2 linked regions of the Nodosilinea sp. FACHB-141 genome follow. The protein of the gene in region 1 interacts with the protein of each later gene in a pairwise test. Links are inferred from orthologs where the notes say so. Each region holds a gene or a part of one and is shown in the gene's direction. Other genes may lie near its edges.

The links.
Region 2: the proteins of secD (region 1) and pheT interact in binary tests that used the Escherichia coli proteins (3 or more experiments, as listed by UniProt). The link is inferred for Nodosilinea sp. FACHB-141 from one-to-one orthologs.

The regions. Positions count from the first base shown.
Region 1 is NZ_JACJPP010000015.1:95,737-107,025, forward strand. Bases 4,491-7,371 are described here. They hold secD (protein translocase subunit SecD), read left to right. Parts: upstream 4,491-5,154; coding sequence 5,155-6,588; downstream 6,589-7,371. Other genes in these bases: H6F59_RS16725 (alpha-ketoacid dehydrogenase subunit beta), read left to right, coding at 4,491-5,021; secF (protein translocase subunit SecF), read left to right, coding at 6,598-7,371. Also shown: H6F59_RS27370 (IMS domain-containing protein), read right to left, coding at 1-2,149; pdhA (pyruvate dehydrogenase (acetyl-transferring) E1 component subunit alpha), read left to right, coding at 2,809-3,837; more of H6F59_RS16725, read left to right, coding at 4,038-4,490; more of secF, read left to right, coding at 7,372-7,569; H6F59_RS16740 (hypothetical protein), read left to right, coding at 7,583-7,954; sat (sulfate adenylyltransferase), read left to right, coding at 8,154-9,335; H6F59_RS16750 (caspase family protein), read left to right, coding at 9,354-11,289. UniProt on the Escherichia coli protein: Part of the Sec protein translocase complex. Interacts with the SecYEG preprotein conducting channel. SecDF uses the proton motive force (PMF) to complete protein translocation after the ATP-dependent function of SecA.
Region 2 is NZ_JACJPP010000011.1:180,354-191,872, reverse strand. Bases 2,836-5,946 are described here. They hold pheT (phenylalanine--tRNA ligase subunit beta), read left to right. Parts: upstream 2,836-3,227; coding sequence 3,228-5,666; downstream 5,667-5,946. Other genes in these bases: H6F59_RS09460 (DUF4349 domain-containing protein), read right to left, coding at 5,750-5,946; H6F59_RS09470 (serine/threonine-protein kinase), read right to left, coding at 2,836-2,844. Also shown: H6F59_RS09475 (AI-2E family transporter), read left to right, coding at 68-1,258; more of H6F59_RS09470, read right to left, coding at 1,255-2,835; more of H6F59_RS09460, read right to left, coding at 5,947-6,916; H6F59_RS09455 (MoaD/ThiS family protein), read left to right, coding at 6,897-7,154; H6F59_RS09450 (MerR family transcriptional regulator), read left to right, coding at 7,379-7,855; H6F59_RS09445 (ABC transporter ATP-binding protein), read right to left, coding at 7,953-9,770; H6F59_RS09440 (hypothetical protein), read right to left, coding at 10,057-10,617; H6F59_RS27575 (cold shock and DUF1294 domain-containing protein), read right to left, coding at 10,675-11,322; H6F59_RS09430 (PAS domain-containing protein), read right to left, coding at 11,356-11,519.

The DNA.
Region 1 (11,289 bases):
GAATATCATCGAGGCGATCGCCCTGGTAGCTTTCGCCCAGTGCCCCCCGCTTAATCTCTAGCCATTCATTAATCACCCGACCGGCCATATCGTTGACGCCAATCTCGCTAGGGGCTGGCGGTGCTTCTGGAATTTCAAAGGCGGGTTGGTCAACGCGAATGGCTAGGGGTTTGCCCGAAATTCTAGGACCGCTAAAGATGCCAGTAACCCAGCCCAATGCCCGCATGGTGCCAAAACCCAAAATTCCAAGCCCCAAAACACCCGCCGCTGCAACTAGGGCCAACCGACCCCAGTGGGGTGCCCCGCGACTGCGCCGCCCAGGGGCAATGGCGGGCGGCAGAGTCTGCTCCCCATCTAGGGCAATTGATTCTGGCGTAGGTGCTGGCTTAGTCGGTGCCTCGCTCCCCGGTGTGGTCATTTTGCCCTCGGGTGACAGCTGAGCGACCCGCTCAGCCACTGAGAGATCGTCATCGTCGGCATAGCCGCTGCGAAACTCGGGGTCGGGCATGTTTTCCTCTGCCAATCTGAGCCGAGGCTCGGGCTGGCTCGGGCGACCATTGCCGTTGCGGACAGCCGGTCTAGGATAAGCACCATTGCCGTTGCTGACGGGGGCTGGCTCAGGTGGACGGCGACTGCTGCTGGGGGCCGGCTCAGGCGGACGGCGCCGGACGGTGGTGGCAGGGTTGGGCATGGTGGGGGCCCCAATGGGCAACGACCCCTCAATCGTTGGAAACTGAGCCGTTGGAAATTGGCCCGTCCCCGGGGTGGTGGTTAGGGAGGTCTGCTCAAACACCCCCTGGGAAGCAGCTGACTGGCGCGGTTCCGATCGCAGCTCTGCACCCGAACCCGTAGGCATAGTCTCCAGGTAAGCCTGCACCTGGGCATCGGCAAAGTAGTCCTTGAGGGTGGCCTCCTGGTCTTTGAAGTCGCGAAAGTGCGGGAACAGCTCGTCCTTGAGCCAGCGCTCGGCATAGAGACACAGCCCCGGCAGCAGGTCAGGCGACTGGCGCGAATGCTCCCGAATGTAGGCCAGGGGCTCATACTCCTGGCTCATCTCCAAGGCGCGGTTGGCCTCCTCGGTCTGGCCCAGCAGCAGGGCACACACCGCCTGCTCTAGGTGGACGTCTTGCTGAGCCCCTAGGCGCAGCAGCAGCTGCTTGGCGCGGCGCACCAGAGCGGGCTGGTGGCGGGCAAAGCCCCGAGCCAGCAGAGCATAGACGGTCAGGTAGGTGGCCACGGGCGACGGGCGGCGGGCCTCGTGCTCAAACAGCTCCTGCTGCTCGGAGGCAGTGAGATAGTCGCGCAGCTGCTGAATAAAGCGCAAAAAGTCGTCAATCGCTAGGCCCGAGAGGTCGTCCTCGGTGCCCTCAATGCCGCCCCGGTCTTCGAGCATAGTCTTGAGCAGCTTGAGCCCCTGACGGCGCTCGCGGGTCTGGTCGAGAGGGCGGGCCAGCAGCTCTAGCACCCGGTAGGGCCGCAGCTTGTACAGTTCGGCTTGAATCTCAGCCCGAATAGCGGGAAAGTGGTTGCCTCGGGCCAGCAGCTCGTGGCCCGTCTGCAGCGACTCGGCGGCAATTTCGTACTGACGCTGCTGCCACTGCTCGCGGCCTAGCTCAAGGCAGGCTAAAGCCAGGGTGAGCACCACGTCATCCTGGGCGGGCTCGGGGGTAGCTAAACCGCCGCTGGCGTAGGGGTTGACTAGCTGGGGCTGACCCAACTGAAGCACCTGCTCGTATTCCCCTAGCTCTAGCAACAGCAGGAGGGCCCCAACTAGCTGATCGCTCTCGATCTCAATTTTGGAGCTTTGGGCCTCGCTGCCGCCGGGCTCTGTGGCGAGCGACCTGAGCGCTGCTTCTCCCGCGTCGGCACTTACCTCTAGACCCGGCACACCCTCGGGCAGGGGCTCGGGGGCCATATCGACGGTGTAGGCGCTGGCGAGAAACTTGCTGTCGTAGTTGCGGCGGCGATCGCGGTCAGACAAGACTATGTAGGCTTCGTCGATGAGCTGCTTGCGGGCCTCAATGGCGGCGGTGGAGAATTCGCGCCGGGGCAGCTGCAAGCCGCGATCGCGATGGGCCTGTTTCAGCTGATCGGCGGTCGCCTGGATAGGCAACCCCAGAATTCGGTAGTAATCTAACGGAATTTGCACAGCTCACGTCCCCAACGGCGAATTCACTCGAAATAGTATCCGAAAAGATTTATTGCGGACTGTCTAAACCGCCGAACTTTTAACGCGCACCGCACCCTTAGGATCCATCTTTGCTCACAAGTCCTTGCTACGCATCCATGACCCTGAGACCTAGTTTCAACCGTCACTTTTCCTAGACCGTGCCACTCTGTGACCCAACGGCATTCTAGGAAATAGCTACACCCTATCGCGTTTGCCCCAAAATCAGGACAAAAGTGAAGTTTATAACACATCTTTGCCGCCACTGCCAGAGCGATCGCGACCCTTGACTAACCCAGCAATGTCTAAGCTCAATCTAGGTCAGCGAGATGCTTTAGCGCGATCGCAGGGCTAGCGCCCGGTTCAGTTAGGGTAAAGACCATTTACCTAGTAGGCGAGCACATTAAAGGTTGAATAAAGATCCTATTCCTAACTCCAGACGGCTTCACAGTGAGCAGCAGAGAGCAATCAGTGGGCACAACGGTCAGCATGATCTTAGCTTGATGGCCAAGTCGAGCACCATAGCCCAGCAGCCCGGTCGGTATGATGAAAGGCATATCCCAGCCGGCTCTCTGCCCAAGGGGGGATACTTTTCGGTATAGTCAAATGTTGGACATCGCGGCGTAGGACCCAGCAAACCCATGGTTCAAGAACGGACGTTACCCCAATTCCACGCTCCAGCAGCTCAGATCGCCCCCGAAGAGGGGCTGAGGCTCTACGAAGACATGATCCTGGGGCGCTTTTTTGAGGACAAGTGCGCCGAGATGTATTACCGGGGCAAGATGTTCGGCTTCGTGCACCTCTACAACGGTCAGGAAGCGGTCTCCAGCGGGGTGATCAAGTCGCTGCGGTCTGACGACTACGTGTGCAGCACCTACCGCGACCACGTCCACGCCCTCAGTGCCGGGGTGCCTGCCAAGAATGTCATGGCCGAGCTGTTTGGCAAAGAGACGGGTTGCAGCAAGGGGCGGGGCGGCTCGATGCACCTGTTTTCGAGCGAGCACAACATGCTGGGGGGCTTTGCCTTCATCGGGGAAGGTATTCCCGTGGCCTTGGGGGCGGCGTTTCAGTCGCGCTACCGCCGCGACGCTCTGGGCGACTCTAGCGCCGACCAGGTGACCGCCTGTTTCTTTGGTGATGGCACCAGCAACAACGGCCAGTTCTTTGAGTGCTTAAACATGGCTGCCCTCTGGAAGCTGCCGATTTTATTTGTGGTGGAAAACAACAAGTGGGCGATCGGCATGGCCCACGAGCGCGCCACCTCCCAGCCCGAGATTTATAAGAAGGCCGCAGTATTTGGCATGCCCGGCGTCGAAGTTGACGGCATGGATGTGATGGCCGTCCGCGCCGTAGCCCAGGAGGCCGTAGCGCGCGCCCGCGCTGGCGAAGGCCCTACCCTAATCGAAGCCCTCACCTACCGCTTTAGGGGCCACTCCCTGGCTGACCCCGATGAGCTGCGATCGAAGGCCGAAAAAGAAGCCTGGCTGGCCCGCGACCCAATCAAGCGGTTTGAGGGCTACCTGCTAGAGCAAAATCTGGCTGACGAGGGGACGCTGAAAGAAGTGCGCGATCGCATCCAGACTCGCATCGACGACGCCCTCACCTTTGCCGAAGAGAGCCCCGAGCCCAGGCCCGACGACCTCTATAAATATATCTTCGCCGAGGATTGATCGCCCTGGAACTGAGGTCGGCGCTCGAAATCCCGCCTATCCAGCGATGGGCAGTGCCCACCCTACGGTTCCTAAAAACGGTGTATGCGGTACGGCATTGGCATGGGGATCCCCTGAGGGAGTTAACCGCGAATGCACCCTACCCATCCACCCGCCCACCCATCCACTCACTCACCCCCTACCCTATTTAGACCAAAGCAATGGCAGAAACCCTCCTATTCAACGCCCTGCGCGAGGCCATCGACGAAGAGATGGGCCGCGACGACACCGTCTTTGTCCTGGGCGAAGATGTCGGTGTCTACGGCGGTTCCTATAAGGTCACCAAAGACCTTTACAACAAGTATGGCGAGCTGCGCGTGCTCGACACCCCGATCGCCGAAAACAGCTTCACCGGCATGGCTGTCGGTGCTGCCATGACCGGCCTGCGCCCGATTATCGAGGGCATGAACATGGGCTTCTTGCTGCTGGCCTTCAATCAAATCGCCAACAACGCCGGCATGCTGCGCTACACCTCAGGCGGCAACTATAAAATTCCCATGGTGATTCGCGGACCTGGCGGCGTGGGGCGGCAGCTGGGGGCCGAGCACTCCCAACGGCTCGAAGCCTACTTTCAGGCGGTGCCGGGGCTGAAGATCGTGGCCTGCTCGACCCCCTACAACGCCAAAGGGCTGCTCAAGGCCGCCATCCGCGATGACAACCCAGTGCTATTTTTTGAGCACGTGCTGCTCTACAACCTGAAAGAAGATCTGCCCAACCACGAGTACGTGGTGCCCCTAGACAAGGCCGAAATTGTCCGCCCCGGCAAGGATGTCACTATCCTCACCTACTCCCGCATGCGCCACCACGTCACCCAAGCAGTCAAGGGCCTAGAGAAAAAGGGCCTTGACCCGGAGGTGATTGACCTAATTTCCCTCAAGCCGCTAGATTTCGACACCATTGGTGCCTCAATCAAGAAGACCCACCGGGTCATTATTGTGGAAGAGTGCATGAAAACCGGCGGTATCGGTGCCGAAATCATTGCCTCCATTAATGATCGCTACTTTGACGAACTCGACGCCCCGGTGGTGCGCCTGTCCTCCCAAGACATCCCTACCCCTTACAACGGTAAGCTAGAGACACTGACCATTGTGCAGCCCAAACAAATCGAGGCCGCCGTCGAAAACATGGTCGCCCTCAAGGTTTAGGGAGCCGCTGTAGGGTGGGCTCCGCCACCTTCTCCTAATATTTAGTTAGGAACAGTCCTTCCCATCGCCGCGATCCCAGGGCACAGCCCATTCCAAGGGATCCCTATCCGCACCTACACCGCAGCAAACCGCAATGGCAAAATATCGAGCTTGGCTAGGGGTTATTTTGGTGCTCACCATCGCCTCCGTGGTGGTGATAACCCAGATACCCACCCGTTTGGGGTTAGACCTGCGGGGGGGCTCTCAGCTCACCATCCAGGTACAGCCCACCGCCGCCATTCCCACTATTACTGAGCGGGAGCTGGAGGCGGTGCAAACCGTGGTCGAAGGCCGAGTCAACGGCCTGGGCGTTTCGGAGGCGGTGGTGCAGCAGCTGGGCAACAACCAGCTGCTGGTGCAGCTGCCCGGCGTCAGCGACCCTCAGCAAGCAGAGCGAGTGCTGGGGGGTACGGCTCAACTAGAGTTTCGCGCTCAGCGGCCCGGTACTGACCAGCAGCTCCAGATCGAGAATCAGGTGCTGCAAGGTCACCTAGGCGAGCTGGCAGCGCTCCAGGCCACCCTGCCATCGAATGGGGAAATCAACAGCGATACCCAGGCCCGCATCGACAAACTCCAGGCCGATATTACGGCTAGCGAAAAGGCCGTGGCGGCTTTGTTTGAGCTCAGCACTCTAGGTGGAGACAAGCTGACCGATGCGATCGCCCGGCCCACCAGCGGCACCCTCTGGGAAGTGGTGATTCAGTTCAACAGCGAGGGCGGCAACGAGTTTGCTGAGGTCAGTAAGGCGATCGCCGGTACCGGCCGCACCATCGGCATCTTCCTCGACAACCGCCTGCTGAGCGCCCCCTCGGTGGCTGTGCAGTACGCCGAAACCGGCATTACCGGGGGTAGCGCCGTTATCTCTGGCAACTTTACCGCTGAGTCGGCCCGCGACCTAGAGATTCAGCTGCGCGGTGGTGCCCTGCCCCTACCCGTAGAGGTGGTTGAGAATCGCACCGTAGGTCCTACCCTAGGCCGCGACAGTATTCAGCGCAGCCTCTACGCCGGCATCGCTGGTTTAGGATTGGTGCTGGTGTTCATGGCGGTTTACTACCGTCTGCCCGGCATTCTGGCTGACATTGCTCTGATCATCTATGCCCTGCTCACCTGGGCGGCCTTCAACCTGCTGGGAGTCACCCTCACCCTACCGGGTATTGCCGGATTCATTCTTAGCATCGGCATGGCAGTAGATGCGAACGTGCTAATTTTTGAGCGCACCCGTGAAGAGCTACAGGCGGGCAAAACTCTCTATCGTTCGGTTGAATCGGGCTTCTACCGGGCCTTTTCCAGCATTTTAGACGGCAACGTCACCACCCTGATCTCCTGTCTGGCGCTGTTTTACTTTGGAGCCGGACTGGTCAAAGGGTTTGCCCTGACTCTGGCCATTGGCGTCATTATCAGCATGTTTACTGCCTTGACCTGTACCCGCACCCTAATGTTCTTAGCCATTAGCCTGCCGCAGTTCCGGCGACCCAGCCTATTTTGCCCCGGCTTAACCACTGCTCGCCCCGACACCGTTCGCCCTTAGGAGTGCCCCATGAAGCTCAACATTATTAAGCAGCGCGGTCTGTGGTGGGGAATTTCGATAGGGCTGGTGCTGGTCAGCCTCGTGGCCATGGCGATCTCGTGGCAGCAACTGGGTGCGCCCCTCAAGCCGGGCCTTGATTTCGCTGGTGGCACCCGGCTCCAGCTGACCCGGGCCTGCGTGACTACCGAAAGCTGTACCGAACCGCTAGAGCTAGCAGACGTTAGACAGGTATTGGGAGATCAGGGGCTCGACTCCAGCAGCCTTCAGCTTTTAGGGGAAGACCAGCAGGTGCTCTCGATTCGCACCCGCACCTTGACTGTAGATGAGCGTGCACCTTTGCAAAGCGCACTCGACGAGGCCATCGGCCCCTTTGACCCCGGTTCTACCCAGATTGATACTGTCGGACCGGTGGTGGGGAAACAGCTGTTGGTGGCAGGCCTACTCGCGCTGCTGGTTTCCTTTGCTGGAATTGTGGCTTACATGAGCCTGCGCTTTAAGCTCGACTATGCGCTGCTGGCGATTTTGGCTCTAGCTCACGACGTGATTATTACCGCTGGCGTGTTTGCCATCCTGGGGCTGGTGCTCGGCGTCGAGGTTGACAGTCTGTTCATCGTGTCGCTGCTCACCATTGTGGGCTTCTCGGTTAATGACACGGTGGTGATTTACGATCGCGTGCGGGAGAACATGAAGCTCAGCCCCGGCAGCCACATCAATGACATTGTCGACAGTGCCGTCAACCAAACCCTGGCCCGCTCGATCAATACCTCGCTGACCACGACGCTGCCGCTAGTGGCGATCGTGATCTTTGGCGGCCCCACCCTGAAATATTTTGCTCTGGCGTTGATTGTGGGTTTTGTGGCCGGGGCCTACTCCAGCATTTTTGTGGCCAGCTCGCTGCTGGCTCTGTGGCGAGAACGCACGGGCCAGGCCTACAGCGACGACCCTGGCCTGGCAGAAGCTCAGCCCGAAACCCAAAGCTAACGGATTTTTAGCCATGGGCACTCCTAGCTATCCTGCGCCTCTGGAGCGCCTGCGGGCCATCATGCTACGCCGCTGGTGGACGATTAGTGGACTGCTGTGGCTGACGGTAGCACCCCTCAGCCTGTGGAGCCTGAGCCCTGAAATTGCTCAGCTGCGCCAGTACTTTACCTGGTCAACGGTACGGTTGGGTTTGGCCTATAACCGTCCTGCCGCCCTAGGTCTGGGGCTGTGCGTAGGCCTTACCGTTGCTTTACTGGTGGCCGAGAGCCGCTATATTTTGTGGGGCATGACCAAAGACGAGCAGCAGCGACTTGAGAAACTGTGCGCTCGCATCGCCGCCCAGGGCCCATCTCACCCCCTCTGGAAGCAGATCAATCGCGATTAATGTGGTGGCGGGCTAGAGTTGGCCATCCCCAGAGACAGCTCAGCGCCTGGGTGACATTGGTACCAAGATGTAATTTCATAGAACAAGACAGCTAACCCCGTTTCCCCAGCGGAAAACCGGAGTTGCTTTGGTTAGCTAGGCCATGGCTTAGCTTCAAATCTTTCATGTTTCATCATCAGCAGAAGGTAGCGGTATCTCCATGACTCTAGAAAAAAACGGTATTGTCCCCCATGGCGGCACTCTGGTCGATCGCTTAGCGACGCCCGACCAAAGAACTGAGTTCTCAGACAAAGCCGATACCCTGCCTCAGGTGAGACTGGATGAGCGGGCCTTCTCTGATCTGGTAATGATTGCCATTGGCGGCTTTAGCCCTCTCAACGGCTTTATGAAAAAAGCTGACTACGACACCGTTGTTACCGACATGCGCCTGGCCAACGGCCTACCCTGGGCAATTCCGGTTACCCTGTCGGTGGATGAAGCCACCGCCGCCCCCCTGCAAGAGGGCAGTCTCGTGCGCCTGGATGACTCCACCGGCCGCTTTGTCGGCGTGCTGGAACTGGAAGAAAAATACACATACGATAAGGCCCACGAGGCGGTCAACGTCTACCGCACCGACGATGAGAAGCACCCTGGCGTTAAGGTGGTCTACGACCAGGGAGCGGTGAATTTAGCTGGCCCAGTGTGGTTGCTGGAGCGCGATCCCCATCCGCTGTTTCCCGCTTACCAGGTTGACCCGGCAGCCTCGCGGGCGCTGTTTCGCGATCGCAACTGGAAGACCGTCGTCGGCTTTCAGACCCGTAACCCGATCCACCGGGCCCACGAGTACATTCAAAAGTGCGCTCTAGAAACCGTTGACGGGCTGTTTTTGCACCCGCTGGTAGGGGCTACCAAATCCGACGATATTCCTGCCGATGTGCGCATGCGCTGTTACGAGATTATGGTGGAACACTACTTCCCCCAAGACCGCGTGATTCTTGCGATCAATCCCTCCGCAATGCGCTACGCTGGCCCTAGGGAAGCGATTTTCCACGCGCTGATCCGCAAAAACTATGGCTGCACCCACTTCATTGTGGGCCGCGACCACGCTGGAGTGGGCGATTACTACGGCACCTACGACGCTCAATACATCTTCGACGAGTTTGAGCCGACGGAGCTGGGCATCGTGCCTATGAAGTTTGAGCACGCCTTCTACTGCACCCGCACCGGGGGCATGGCCACCTCTAAAACTAGCCCCAGCACCAAGGACGAGCGGATTCACCTGTCGGGTACCAAGGTACGGGAGATGCTGCGCCGCGGCGAGCTGCCCCCCCCTGAGTTTTCTCGGCCCGAGGTGGCGGCGGAGCTGGCTAAGGCCATGCGGGTTCCCGAAGCCGTCAGCTAGTAGGATGCAATCAACTCGGTGACACTGAAACGACGGGCGTTTTTGCAGCAGGCAAGCTTGGCCCTAGGAGCGCTGGGAGTAGGCGGTACGGCTTGGCTAACAACCTATAGCCGCTACCAGGAAGCCCTGGCCAAGCCCGCCCGTCGTCGGCTGGCCCTGTTGATTGGTATCAATGCCTACCCCGATCGCGCCCTCGACCCCGACGTAGCCCAAGACATTGCTCTCAAGGGCTGCGTCACCGATGTGGAGCTCCAGCGGCAGTTGCTGGTGCATCGCTTTGGCTTTCAGTCAGCGGATGTGGTCACGGTGATCAATGAGGAGGCCACCCGTGCCAACATTTTGACTGCCATTGACGAACATCTGGTGCAGCAGGCCCAGGCCGACGATGTTGTGCTGCTGCACTTTAGCGGCTACGGCAGTCAGGTGCGAGTGGTTGGGGCCGAAGCCTCGAACGCGCTACAGGCCGCCTGGGTAACGGTGGACAGCCGCCTGCCCAGTGAAGCTAATCCTGTTTTAGGCGATCTGCTTGAGGCCGAAATTATTGCTCAGCTCAAGCCCCTGGCCACTGCCAACCTGACCACTGTCATCGATGCCGGCAGTCAGGATGCGGGCTATCTGCGTTGGGGAAATTCTCGAGTTAGATCCCGGCCGACAGTGCCTACGGGTATGGTGTCGTCGCCCACGGAAATATCTTCCCTGCCGCTAGACGCTCCCTGGCCAGGGCTAGTGCTACGGGCGGCCGACGTGGGGCGACTGGTATTAGAAAGCCATTGGGACGGGTTTAGCGCTGGGGTCTTCACCTACGCCCTTACCCAGAGTCTTTGGGAAACAGAACCTGACTCCACGGCTAAGGTCTTAATACAGCGCGCTGGTTCGCGACTCCAGCGTTGGGTAGGGGCTGATCAGCAGCCCGGTCTAAGCGATCGCCTACCGCCTTACACTGGCCCAACGACCTACAGCCTAACGCCCCAGCTGCCGCCAGCGGCAGGGGTACTTTTGTCGCGCAGCGATGAGCGGCCTTTGACCGCGTGGCTGGGAGGTGTGCCGCCCCAGGTGCTGCGTTACCTACAGCCCGGCTCTCGCCTGATGGCCGAAGCCGATGGGGCAGCTGTGCTCCTGCGGCTGGAGTCGCGCACGGGCTTAAAAGCCGTAGTCCGGCCTCTGGAGAGCGAGGTTTCTCCACCGGCGATCGCCCATCAGCCCCTGTTCGAGCAGGTGCGGCGACTGCCCCAGACCATCGATTTAATTGTGGCCCTCGACAGCCAGCTCAAGCGGGTGGAGCGAGTAGATGCTACTAGCGCCTTGTCGAGCATTCCCCTGGTGACCTCGGTGACCGCTGGTGAAAAGGCCGCTGATTGCCTATTTGGCCGGCTGCCCACTGGCCCAGCCCCCACCCTGACCGCTGCCCTGCCCAACGCTGGTGAGGCCTTGCCTAAGCTAGATAGTGATGCTCGGGGAGCCTCCCAGGGGGGAGAACACCCCGCAGAGAGCAGCTACGGACTGTTTGCCCCCAACCGCACCCTGCTGCCTGGCACCATGCTGGCCAAAGAAGAGGCAGTGAAAACAACGGTCAACCGGCTTACCCCCTACCTGCAAACCCTGCTGGCTCTTAAGCTAGTGCGATTGACCGAAAACCATGCGGCCTCCCAGGTGGGGGCGGCGGCGCTGTTAGAGGCGGTGCAGCCCAAGCCCATGCCGCTGCTGGTGCAGCTTACCGAGCGTAGCTCTGCTGTCACCTGGCCCCTAACCATTCGACAGGCCCAAAGGTCGGCGACCGATGACCCAATTATGCTGCCTCGCGATGGCCGTATCGGCTATCGCTTAGCTAACACCTCGACCGAAATCCTCCACCTGCTGTGGATTAGCTTTGACAGCCGGGGAGAATGCAACGCCTTGGTCACATTGCCTGATGCGATCGCCGCTGATGGAGCCGAAGTTCCGCCCGCTGCCATGC
Region 2 (11,519 bases), on another replicon or contig:
AAACCCGCTGCTTTGCCTTAGGCTGTAAATGGCCACAACGGCCGCGCCCCGATAGACCCTGGCCCACATGAGCAGACGTATGGAGTACGGTGCAGCACATGGTAACGAACCGATCGCCAAAAGCTGGCTAGCCCGCTGGTGGGAAGAGCTTACTCCCATGGCGCAGTCAACCCTAGTGCTGCTGGCTACCCCGCTGCTCGTACTGAACGTTTGGGCGGTGGCGGTTATTTTTGGTTACTTCCGCTCAATTTTAGTCACCGTGCTGATCGCGGGTCTGCTGGCGTTTTTGCTCAGCTATCCCATGGGTCGCCTCGAAAACCTCGGCCTCAAGCGTGGCTTAGCCTCAACCCTAGTGCTGGTGCTGGCTCTGGTGGGGTTTTCAGGCCTAGCAATTGTGGTGCTGCCCTTTGTTATCGACCAGGGTCAGCAGCTGGTAGTGCGCTTGCCCGACTGGTTTGACTCAGGCAAAACCCAGCTCATAGTGCTCGACGGCAAGATGGCCGAATGGGGCTGGCCAATCAACCTCGATGGGCTAATTGCTCAAACCAGCGATCGCCTCAAGCGCGAGATCCAGTCCATTGCGGGGGAAGCCCTCAACCTCACCATCAACGTAGCGGTGTTTACCGCCAATAAGCTACTCGACGTTGTGCTGACCGTGGTGCTCACTTTCTACCTGCTCCAGCACGGCGAAGAGGTGTGGGAAGGGGTAGTAGGGCTGCTACCGACCCGCCTCCAGCAGCCCTTCTCAGAGACCCTGCGGCAGAGCTTTCGCAACTATTTTTTAGGCCAGTTCATCGTCGCTAGCTGCTTTGGCACTGCCCTGACAATCATTTTTGGCCTGCTGAATGTCCCCTTCGGTTCACTGTTTGGTCTCACCGTGGGGCTGCTGGCGCTGGTGCCCTTTGGCGGCACCGTCGGCGTAATCATCGTTACCCTACTGGTGGCCCTGCGGGACATCAAAATTGCCATCCCCATGCTGATTTCTGCCGTTGTTGTGCAGCAGCTGGTTGAAAACGGCATTGCTCCCCGAGTGTTGGGCAGCGTTACCGGGTTGAACCCTTTTTGGGTCTTTATCGCCATTTTATCCGGGGCGAGGGTAGGGGGTCTGCTGGGGGTAATTGTGGCCGTCCCCGCCGCTGTCATTATTAAAGAAGCCCTAGTGGCACTGCGCAACTCCCGTCAGCCTGTTCCCGAGGCCGATGCCTCCGTTAGCCCCGGCGCTGGCTCACCCCAGGCGAAGGCACCAGCCCTGCCCTAAAGAACGCCCCGGCGGCCGTTGGGCATCACCGTAGACCAGTTGGTGCGAGCTGCTGCCAGCTGGTCGGCAGAAATTAGCGCTCCCGTCAGGTCAGCTCCGCAGAGGTTGGCTCCCCGCAGGTTAGCGTTTGACAGACAGGCATGGGCGAGGTTGGCCCCTCGCAGATCGGCCCCCTCCAGGTTGGCATAGTGGAAGTAGGCCTTGATCAACTTGGCGTTGCGCAAGGTTGCTTTGCACAGGTTGGCCCGGCCAAAGTTGGCGTTGCTGAGATCAGAGCCCTGGAAGTTGGCGTTGGGCAACTTTGATTGATTAAAGTTGGCTTCGACCAGCAGGGTGCGCTGTAGATCGAGGTCTTTGAAAGTTTGTAGCGAAAAGTCGCGTCGCCCTTTGGCGTACTTTTGCTTGACATCTTCGGCAGACAACACGGCAGCAGCGGGCGTAGCTTTCCGCGGGGTGGGCGAGCCGTTTTGAGTTGGCACCAAGGGAGCCATGCTCTTGGCCCCCGAATGCGATCGCTCCCGCCGGGCTCGAATCGCTGCCGCCATGCGAGATGACGGAGAACCACCCCCTGAGTTGCTGATAGCGGCATGGGGTGAGGAACCACTCACTGGCCCGCCAATGCTATAGCCGCTGGTGGCCGGCCCCAGTGAGGTGGGAAACGCCATGTTTTGGGCCAGGCTTTCCATGTAGGGTTCAAGATCTAGGTCGCGATGGATAGCCTCCACGCTCTGGTAGCGATGCTTGACCGAGATCTCCAGCATCTTTTGCAGCACGCCAGCAAAGTGGTCGCTAATGTGCACGTGCTCACGCCACAGCAGTTCCCCGTTATTGGGGTCGTAGTTGAGGTCTTTGGGGGCCTTGGCCGATAACAAATAAATGCAGGTCACCCCCAGGGCGTAGATGTCGCTGGCGTAGACGGGGCGCATGGCCATCTGCTCAGGGGGCGCGTAGCCGGGAGTGCCAATGGCATAGGCGGTGAGGGCTGTCTGGTCAGAGCTGGCGGCCTGGGCTGGGTTGACTTTGTCTTTTACGGCCCCAAAATCGATCAGCACCAGTTTTTTATCCTGGTCGCGACGAATGATGTTGGCGGGTTTGATGTCGCGGTGAATAACGTGGTTATCGTGGACGTACTGCACCATCGCCAAAATTTCGCTGAGGAATTGCTTGACCCCAGCCTCAGTGAAGGGGCCACCGCGCTTGACCTCTTGCTGTAGGGTGAGGCCATTGATATATTCCTGCACCAAGAAAAACTCTTGCTCGCTCTCAAAGTAGTCAAGCAGGCGGGGCAGCTGGGGATGGTTACCGATCATCCCTAAGATTTTGGCTTCTCGCTTAAACAAATCTCGTGCCATCTCGAGCACGTGGGGCGCTTCGGCGGAGGGGCGCAGCTGTTTGATGACGCAGGGGGGCTTGCCGGGCAGCAGCTCATCGCGAGCCAGAAAGGTTGCCCCGAAGCCACCTTGGCCCAGAGCCCGAATCATCCGGTAGCGGTCCCGCAACAGTAGCTCTGCCCCGCACGTTTGACATTGGTTAACCGTGGGGGGGTTCTTAGGCTTAGAACAATCAGGGTTGATGCAGTAGCTCATGCGGCCCAGAATGGTGGGTATCTAGACGGGCCCGAAGGCCACGGCAAGCGGTAATTAACCAGCAGCGGGGCAGTAACAGGGCAGCCCTAAGGCTGCGATCGCGGCAGCTATGGGGACCGGCCCCTCTCGGTAATGCCACATTACCCCAATTATTCCCTGTTTCAGAGAGGGGTTATAGCATTCACCTACAGGGATATATACTTCTGCCCAAAATCCAGGGGAAATGTGAAAAGTCGATAAACCCTTGCTTCCTATTCTCAATAGTGAATCAGGTGTGCAGTAGAGAGCTGGCGCCCTTGGGTAGATGCAATGCCCACGGGGTAGAATGTTTGGGCAATAAACCACAGCATTCTAGATTTTCTAACGGTCAAGACAGCCCCACCATGCGCATATCTCTGAACTGGCTCAATGAATACGTCAATGTCCAGCTTTCTGCCGAAGAGCTAGCCGATGCCCTAACCATGGCCGGGTTTGAGGTCGAAGACATTGAAGATAGACGCACTTGGGCCGATGGCGTGGTGGTTGGCCGAGTGGTAGAGCGCACCCCGCACCCCGATGCCGACAAGCTCAGCGTATGCGTGGTCGACATTGGCCAAGCCGATAGTTCAACTATAGTGTGCGGGGCTGCCAACGTGCGAGCCGACATCTATGTGGCGGTGGCTACCGTTGACACCTATTTGCCGGTCGTAGATTTGACCATCAAGCCCCGCAAGCTGCGCGGCGTGCCCTCAGCGGGCATGATCTGCTCCCTAGCAGAATTGGGGTTGGCGAAGGATTCTGAGGGCATCCATATTTTTGCGGCTGACAGCCTAGAGCTGGGGCAAGATGTGCGCCCCCTGCTCGGCCTAGACGATGTAATTCTCGATGTCACTTCGACAGCTAATCGGGCCGATGCCCTCAGCATGGTGGGCATTGCCCGCGAAGTGGCGGCAATTACGGGGGCCGAGCTGCACCTGCCGATCACCCAAGCGCCCGCAATACCGAAAAGCACCACGGCTCCGGAGATCGCCCTCCCGGATGAGAAGGCCTGCCCAATCTACATCGGCACGGTGTTGGAGAACATTGCCCTTGGCCCTTCGCCCCAGTGGTTGCAGCAGCGGCTGGTGGCGGCAGGCACTCGCCCCATTAATAATGTTGTGGATGTAACTAACTACGTGCTGCTGGAGTGGGGCCAGCCGCTACACGCCTTTGACCGCGATCGCCTGCTAACCACTGGGGACGCCCTCAACCTCGGCGTTCGCTACGCTCAGCCCGGCGAAACCCTAGTGACCCTAGATAGCCAAAAGCGTCAGCTTCAGCCCGAGACTCTATTGATTACGGCCAACGACCAACCTGTGGCCCTGGCGGGGGTGATGGGCGGTGAAGCCACTGAGGTCCACGACGGCACCCAGGCGATCATGCTAGAGGCCGCCTTTTTTGACGCGGCGGCGATTCGCAAGTCGGCCCGCAGCCAAGGGTTGCGTACCGAGGCTTCGGCCCGCTACGAGCGCGGTGTGAACCCGGCAGAGCTGGGGCTGGCCTGCGATCGCGCCCTGCAACTCCTACAAGAGCTAGCTGGGGCCACCGTCGTTGCCCAGACCACCGGCACCACTGTCCTTGGGACGGCCATTCCCGAGCGGGTGATTACCCTGCGGCTGAGCCGGGTAGCCCAACTACTGGGCAAAGTGATCAATCTGGGTGACCAGCCCCAAGACCTGCCGCCTGAGACCATTCAAAAGCTGCTAGAAACCTTGGGCTGCCAGGTAACTCCAACAGATGATACGGGCGTGTGGGCCGTAACCGTACCCCCCTATCGCTACCGCGATCTGGAGCGCGAGGTGGACTTGATTGAAGAAGTGGCCCGTCTCTACGGCTACAACCACTTTGCCGACACCCTGCCCCAAAAGGCGATCGGCGGCTTTTTGTCGGTGGAGGCAGCCCTGCGCCGCAAGCTGCGGGAGACGTTTCGGGCGGCTGGGCTGACGGAGTTGCTGCACTACTCGCTGACTAAGCCGGTTAGCGATCGCCAGGTCACCCTCGCCAACCCGCTTTTCCCTGAATATTCTGCCCTGCGCCAGGATCTGGTAGACGGGCTGATCGATGCCTACGAATTTAACCTCAACCAAGGAAACGGCCCCCTCAATGGCTTTGAGATTGGCCATATTTTTTGGCAGGATGAAACAGGCATTCATGAGGCTGAGGCCTTGGGCGGCATTGTCGGCGGTGATGGGCGATCGAGTCAGTGGGTTACCAGCGGTCAAGATCGCCCCCTTACCTGGTACGAGGCCAAAGGCATTCTCGACGGTGTCTTTAGCCGCTTGGGCCTGACGGTTGACTACCGCGCCGACAGCACCGACCCGCGCTTTCACCCCGGTCGAACCGCATCGCTGTGGGTGCGGGGGCGGTTAGAGCTAGGCCGTTTTGGTCAGCTCCATCCCCAGCTGCGCCAGCAGCGGGAGCTACCCGCCGAGGTGTATGTGTTTCAGCTCAACTGGTCAGCGCTGGAGACCTGCCTGGTGCCAGTGCTGCAAAGGTCGGTGAAGTTTGCCGCATACTCGACGTTTCCGGCCAGCGATCGCGACCTGGCTTTCTACGCTCCGCTCGAGGTTACCGTCGCTGACTTGACGACAACCATGACCAAAGCCGGGGGCAAACTGCTGGAGTCGGTCGCCCTATTTGACGAATACCGAGGCGAAAGCGTCCCCCAGGGGCAACGCAGCCTGGCCTTTCGTCTGGTCTACCGCTCCCCCGACCAAACCCTCACCGATGAAACGGTAGACCCTGTGCACCAAAAAGTGCGCGCCACCTTGGAGAAGCAGTTTGGCGTAACGCTGCGCAGCTAACTACAGCAGCGACATGCCACCGCCCCGTGTTCCCAACGGCTCCGCTTAGGGAACGTGGGGTTAGCTCTAACTAGGGCATGACCTTAACCATTGTCTGCCTCAGCCGGTTCGGGCTGTGCGGTGTGATGGTGCCACAGCCGATAGCCACCGTAGCCCACTGCTGCCAGCAGCACCCAATAGGGGCTAAAGGCCAGCAGCCAGAGCGCTAGCTTTAGCCCGCTGACGGTAAACGCTTTCACCGATTGAGTTGCCGATTCCCAGGTGTTGTCGAGGGTTTCACCCACTGGGCGCAGCGGGGTTACTTGAGTTACCGGGCTTTCCAAGGTTAGGTAAATTTGTGAAAAGGCCACTTGCCGTTTGAGGTTTTGCTGCTGAGCTGCCATACGCTCGATCGACTCGCGCACGGTGCTGAGCTCCCGCGCTACTTCTAGCACGTGGGAAATTTCGCCCGATCGCTCCATAATTTTCAGCAGAGCGGCTTCAGACTGACGCAAATTCTTCAGCCGGGCATCGAGATCGACTAGCTGGCTCGACACATCCTCCGCCGTCAGCGACTGCTGCTGCACAGTTCCCAGAGGACGGAGAGCGTTCAGCACCGGATCTAACTGGGCCTGGGGCACTCGTAGAGTCAAAGTCACCTGCCGAGCTGTTCCCTCAGGCGAGCGGTTATCTTGCAGACTTAGCACATCCCCTTGAGACCTTTGAAGGATGGTTTGCACCTGATCTACGGCAGCGTCAATATCAGTTAGCACCAGCACCAGGCTGGACTGTTTGACCAGCTGAGGTGCAGGCTGCCCAATGTCGCTAGGGGCCGGCTCGATAACTTCGCTAACCTTGGCCCGATCAGAGGCCACAGCATCTGCTGGGGCGATCGCCTGATTGGCAGTCGGCGCAGCATCGCTCGACACTGCACCGGATTCAGGAGCCATGGCTTCTTGCTGGCTTGCTATATCGGGTACGCCAGCACAGCCGCCTACCAAGGCAGCCCCTAGGGCGATCGCTAAAAACTGAGCACGATGGACACGGAGGAATGCAGAACGGGTCATCGGGTCGCCTAAGCCAAACTCGGATGGCTCTACTATGGCCTGAGCGATCGCGGCAATTGCCCGAGTTACCAATACTGAAACCGGTAGAGCGAGCGAGGGCGATCGCACCGGAATTCTTGATAGGATCGCACAGTTGCCGCAGAGGAGCGTTGGCGCGGCCTTTTTAAAGGAGAATCGCACCCCAGTGCCAGAACCCATCAGCATCACTGTCAAGCTCTTTGCCATTTATCAGGAGGCCTACGGCCAGCCCGAGGTCCAGTGGCAGTTTTCAGAGGGGGCCACGGTGGGAGCAGTGCGCGATCGCGTTCTAGCCGAGCATCCCAAGTTAGAGGCTTGGCGCGATCGTACCCGCCTGGGTCTCAACCTTCAATTTGTAGCCGACGATACTCCTCTAAAAGACGGCGACGAGGTGGTGTTGATCCCTCCCGTGAGCGGCGGCTAAGGCTAGCACAAGCGAACTATCGCAACTTTTCTGCTTTGCCAAAGAAACTTCAAAAAACGTTAGGGTTGCCGCATCCAAGGCAGGATAGGCGATCCCCATTTTTTCGTGTTTAAAAGATTGCACAAGTTCTAGAAATGCTCATCGCGCTCCAGATATTTCTATACCTATAGCGTAGAGTTGATCTTGTTGACCCCATATCTAGCGTTTACGTAGGAGCGCCCGCTATGGACTGGTTCCCTCGCCGCCATGCCGTTGTCTTAGCCCGCAGCAGCCCTAGTCGACTCGCCTATCTCGAAAAACTAGGAATCATCGTACCCCAACGGTCCGGAGGTTCTTCCCGACTGGAGGTGTTCTACTCCTGGGAGCAGATTCTTGAAATTCGCGCTATTAGTCGGCTGCGCCAGCACTTGTCGTTTCAGACTATCCGCAAGATTCTACAGTACTTTGATGACCGCGGCGTGGGCCGCACCCTGCGCGACAAGCACTTGGTGATTGGCAACCATGGGGTCAGCTGGGTGCGATCGGGCACAACCACACCGCAAGTTGTTCATCTAGTGGGTCATAGCTGCTGCCCTATGGGGCAGTTTGTGCTGGCTCCTCTCAACGGACCAGACTTAAGTTGTGCCGATGCACTGGCTAAGACAACCATGTCTAAGGTGGTAGATATTGAGCACTTTAGACAAAAGGCACGCTCTCGATAGACAAAGTCCAATCCTAAAAAAGCCTCTGAACTCAGCATCCAGAGGCTTTTTGATAGGTTTGATCTTAGACATCTACCTTGTAGGCAATTACTAGCCCTTAGGACACCATTTCGCCGGTTTCTTGCAGCACGTGTAGGCGGTGGTAAATGCCGCCATGGGCCAGCAGCTCTTCGTGGTTGCCGACTTCGGCAATGCGGCCTTCCTCCAGAACCACGATCTTGTCAGCCTCCCGTACCGTACTTAGACGGTGGGCAATGATGATCGTGGTGCGCGTTCCGAGAATCGATCGCATCGCCAGCTGAATTGAGCGCTCCGATTCGTAGTCGAGGCTGGAGGTGGCTTCGTCAAACACCAGCACATCGGGGTTAACCAGCAAGGCGCGGGCAATGCCCAGTCGCTGCCGCTGTCCGCCCGAGAGTCGCACGCCCCGCTCGCCCACCACGGTGTAGTATCCCTTGGGCAGACGGTGAATGAACTCGTCAACCCGAGCGATGCGGCAGGCTTCGTTCACCTGTTCCATAGTAGCGGTGGGGTTGCCATACCTCAGGTTGTCGAGCAGAGTGCCGTTGAACACATCCACTTCCTGGTGCACGATCGCCAGCCGCTTCCGATACCCCGTCACATCCAGCTGGCGAATGTCTTCGCCGTCGATCAAAATGCGGCCGCTGTGGGGGTCGAAGTAGCGAAACAGCAGCTTCACTAAAGTCGATTTCCCCGAACCCGATCGCCCCACCAGAGCCACCGTTTGGTAAGGCTCAATCAGCAGATCGATGGCTTGCAGCACGGGTCTTTCAGCGTCGTAGCCAAAGCTCACCTGGTCAAAATGCACCTTGCCGGTGAACTGGTAGGTGGGCAGGCTCTCGGGGGCGTCGGTCAGATTCACCGCGTCGGTGCCCAGAGGCTCTTCCATAAACTCGTGGAAGTGCAGCATTGAGGCGTAGCGGCGGGCCAAGACCTCGCCCATGTCACTAATCGGCTCTAGCTCCGAGTAGGCCATGCTTGACACCGTCAGGGTGGTGACAAAGTGCCCCAGCGAGATGTGACCCTGCAGGGTGGCCAGCAAGGTCATCACCAGCAGCCCAAACACGCAACTTTGAATGATGAGATCCTGCCAAGTGCCCAGAACGACGTAGCCTTTGTGAATAACACGAATCACCACAGCGAACTCGCGCTGCAATCGCTGACTCTGCCGCCGCAGCTCGTCACTCTCCGCCGCAAAAGCCTTCACCGTTTTGATGTTGGTGATGATCTCCGAGGTGCGGCTTTCGGTGTTCTCCATATAGGTGTCGAGGGCCTGCTCCTTTTTGTTCAGGCGAATCAGATCCTTCAGGCTAAAGCTGAGAATACCGATAAAGGACATCAGAAAAATCAGCGCGATGCGCCAGTCAATCCACCAAATAATGACAAAAATGCCGGCAATGCGCACCAGCTTAGGAATTAGCTGCCCAGCGATTTCGGGGTAGGTCCAGGTGTGGTTAGACAGACCCCGCGCCACCCGGCCCGAGATGCGGCCGGGGTTGTGCAGGTCGTAGAAGCCCAGGGGCAGGGTCAGCAGCTTGCGAATCACCGAGTAGGTATGGTCGCGCCGGGTGCGCAGGGCAATATCCCAGTGAAACCAGTCAGCCACCCAGGGCTGAATAGGGGCACGTACTACAGTGACTAAAAAGATAATGGCTAGGAAGAGGGCAATCGCCAATCCTGGCCCCGCTGGGTAGCCCACTGTAGCCGCCACTCGGTCGACCATACCCTGGCTTAGGGGGTCAATGGGCTGGTCTGAGAGAACGTTGAGCAACTGGCCAATGCTGTAGGGCACTGCCAAATCCGCCACCTGAAACAGGCTGCTAGCGGTGATACTCCAAATCGCGGCCCAGCGGTAGCGACTGTAGTATCGGAGAACATGCGAAAGGGAGGCCATGACGGTAACCGTCCTGCGGTCGAATATGTTGTAGTATAGATACTACAACACAGGTTCTTGGATTCCGCAAGGTGTTTTGTCAGGGAAGTCGTAGGGTTAGCAGAGTTGCCGTGTGGGGTCAACGCTGCCCCAAAAGAATACTTTCCTGAAACCATCGGTGTCGTTCCAATAGCGAAATAGGCGGCGTGGCTTTAGCCGTAATGTAAAAGAAAGCAAGTTTTTCTGGATCAGGCATGTCATCTCGAGGTTCATCTACCAATGCCTACACTTAACCAAACCAAAACAGCTATGTAGCATTTGTATACCGGGCGATCGCCCATATCCGACAATCGTTGCAGTGAAAATCGTCGGGAAACAGCTGACGCAGGCTATAGGCAATCTCTACCGCACGGGCAAAATGGTCGAGCAGGCCAAATCGGTTAACATCCTCAGGTCCAAAAATTGACGGAAAGGCTCCGCAGTTTAGCAGGAGGCTAATTGAGTTGTTTGAATCTAAAATATCGTAGCCACAAAAGCTAAAGGTACTAGGCCAAAGATCAGATTCAGATACCTGGCGATCGGGAGCTTCAATTAATGCCAACAGATTGTGCTGCGCACCATCATAGGCAATGCGACGTTTGAGATATTCGTAATCACGAAAGTAGTGAACTCGGTTATCGGCATGAACATTAAAATTCCAGTCCTCATCGATCAGGGCATCGATTAGCGATGGGCAAAGTATCGTGTCCATCGACACAACTTCGCTCAGGTGCGCATAGCCAGACCATTTAACATAACGAGTCCACGCATCACCCCGTTGGGAATCAAACCTTTGGCAAGCTGCAAAGATGGGAGTCATGACAGACATAGTGGCTCATGCCTATGCATGTGTTTCAAAACTGCTATTACACGAAAATTTTGCCAGTTAGCCTACGAGCATTCTGCCTAGAACTAGCCAGGCTATCCAAGCCATGTAGTGAATTACAACGATCGCCCAAAACTCAGTTTGGTAAGACTGTTTCTGGCTCTTATGGCGCAATACTTGCTGAGCCACAAACCCACCGGGCCAACCACCAATCAACTCGCAGAAATGCAGGGTTTGTTCAGAGGTTCGCCACACTTTTTGCTTAGCCCGCTTCTTATCGTCGGCATAAACAAAATAGGTGATGACGCTCATTAGAGGGTAGAGCACCAGCGGCAGCGGGTTGCCTGTCAGCCAGGTAAAGTGAGCTGCACCCGCCAAAGGAAACGCCAACAGCAACAGTAGCTCAGCGATCGGCAAGCGGGAGTAAGATTTTTCGCCGGGTTTGCGGGTGCCCCTTGAAGCATTTAGTGAAGACTCCGATCGCTGCCTAGCACCAGCAATAAAAGCTCCAACAGCGCGGGTTTTGCCGTCTGGGTTAACTAGACAGTAGTAATAAATCGTGTCATTTTCCCGAGGGCGACGGGTTGCGTTTTTCAGCTCAGACACGTGGAGAAAAACGTCTTTACCTCCGTCAGCCGGTTGAATAAAGCCAAACCCACGATCATCGTTCCATTTTGTGAGTTTGCCGCTGCGAAGGTCAGATTTCATAGGTGAATTCTAACTTCAGTACTGTTCCTTCGGCTACACCGAGCGGCGGTGCACCAGGGCTGCGATCGCCTCCACTAGCTGGGTCGACTCCATCGGTTTTGGCAAATGCTTTTGAAAACCAGCGGCCAACACTTTTTGCTGGTCGACGACGCTGGTATAGGAGGTCAGAGCAATGGCAGGAATGGGCTGGTTATGGG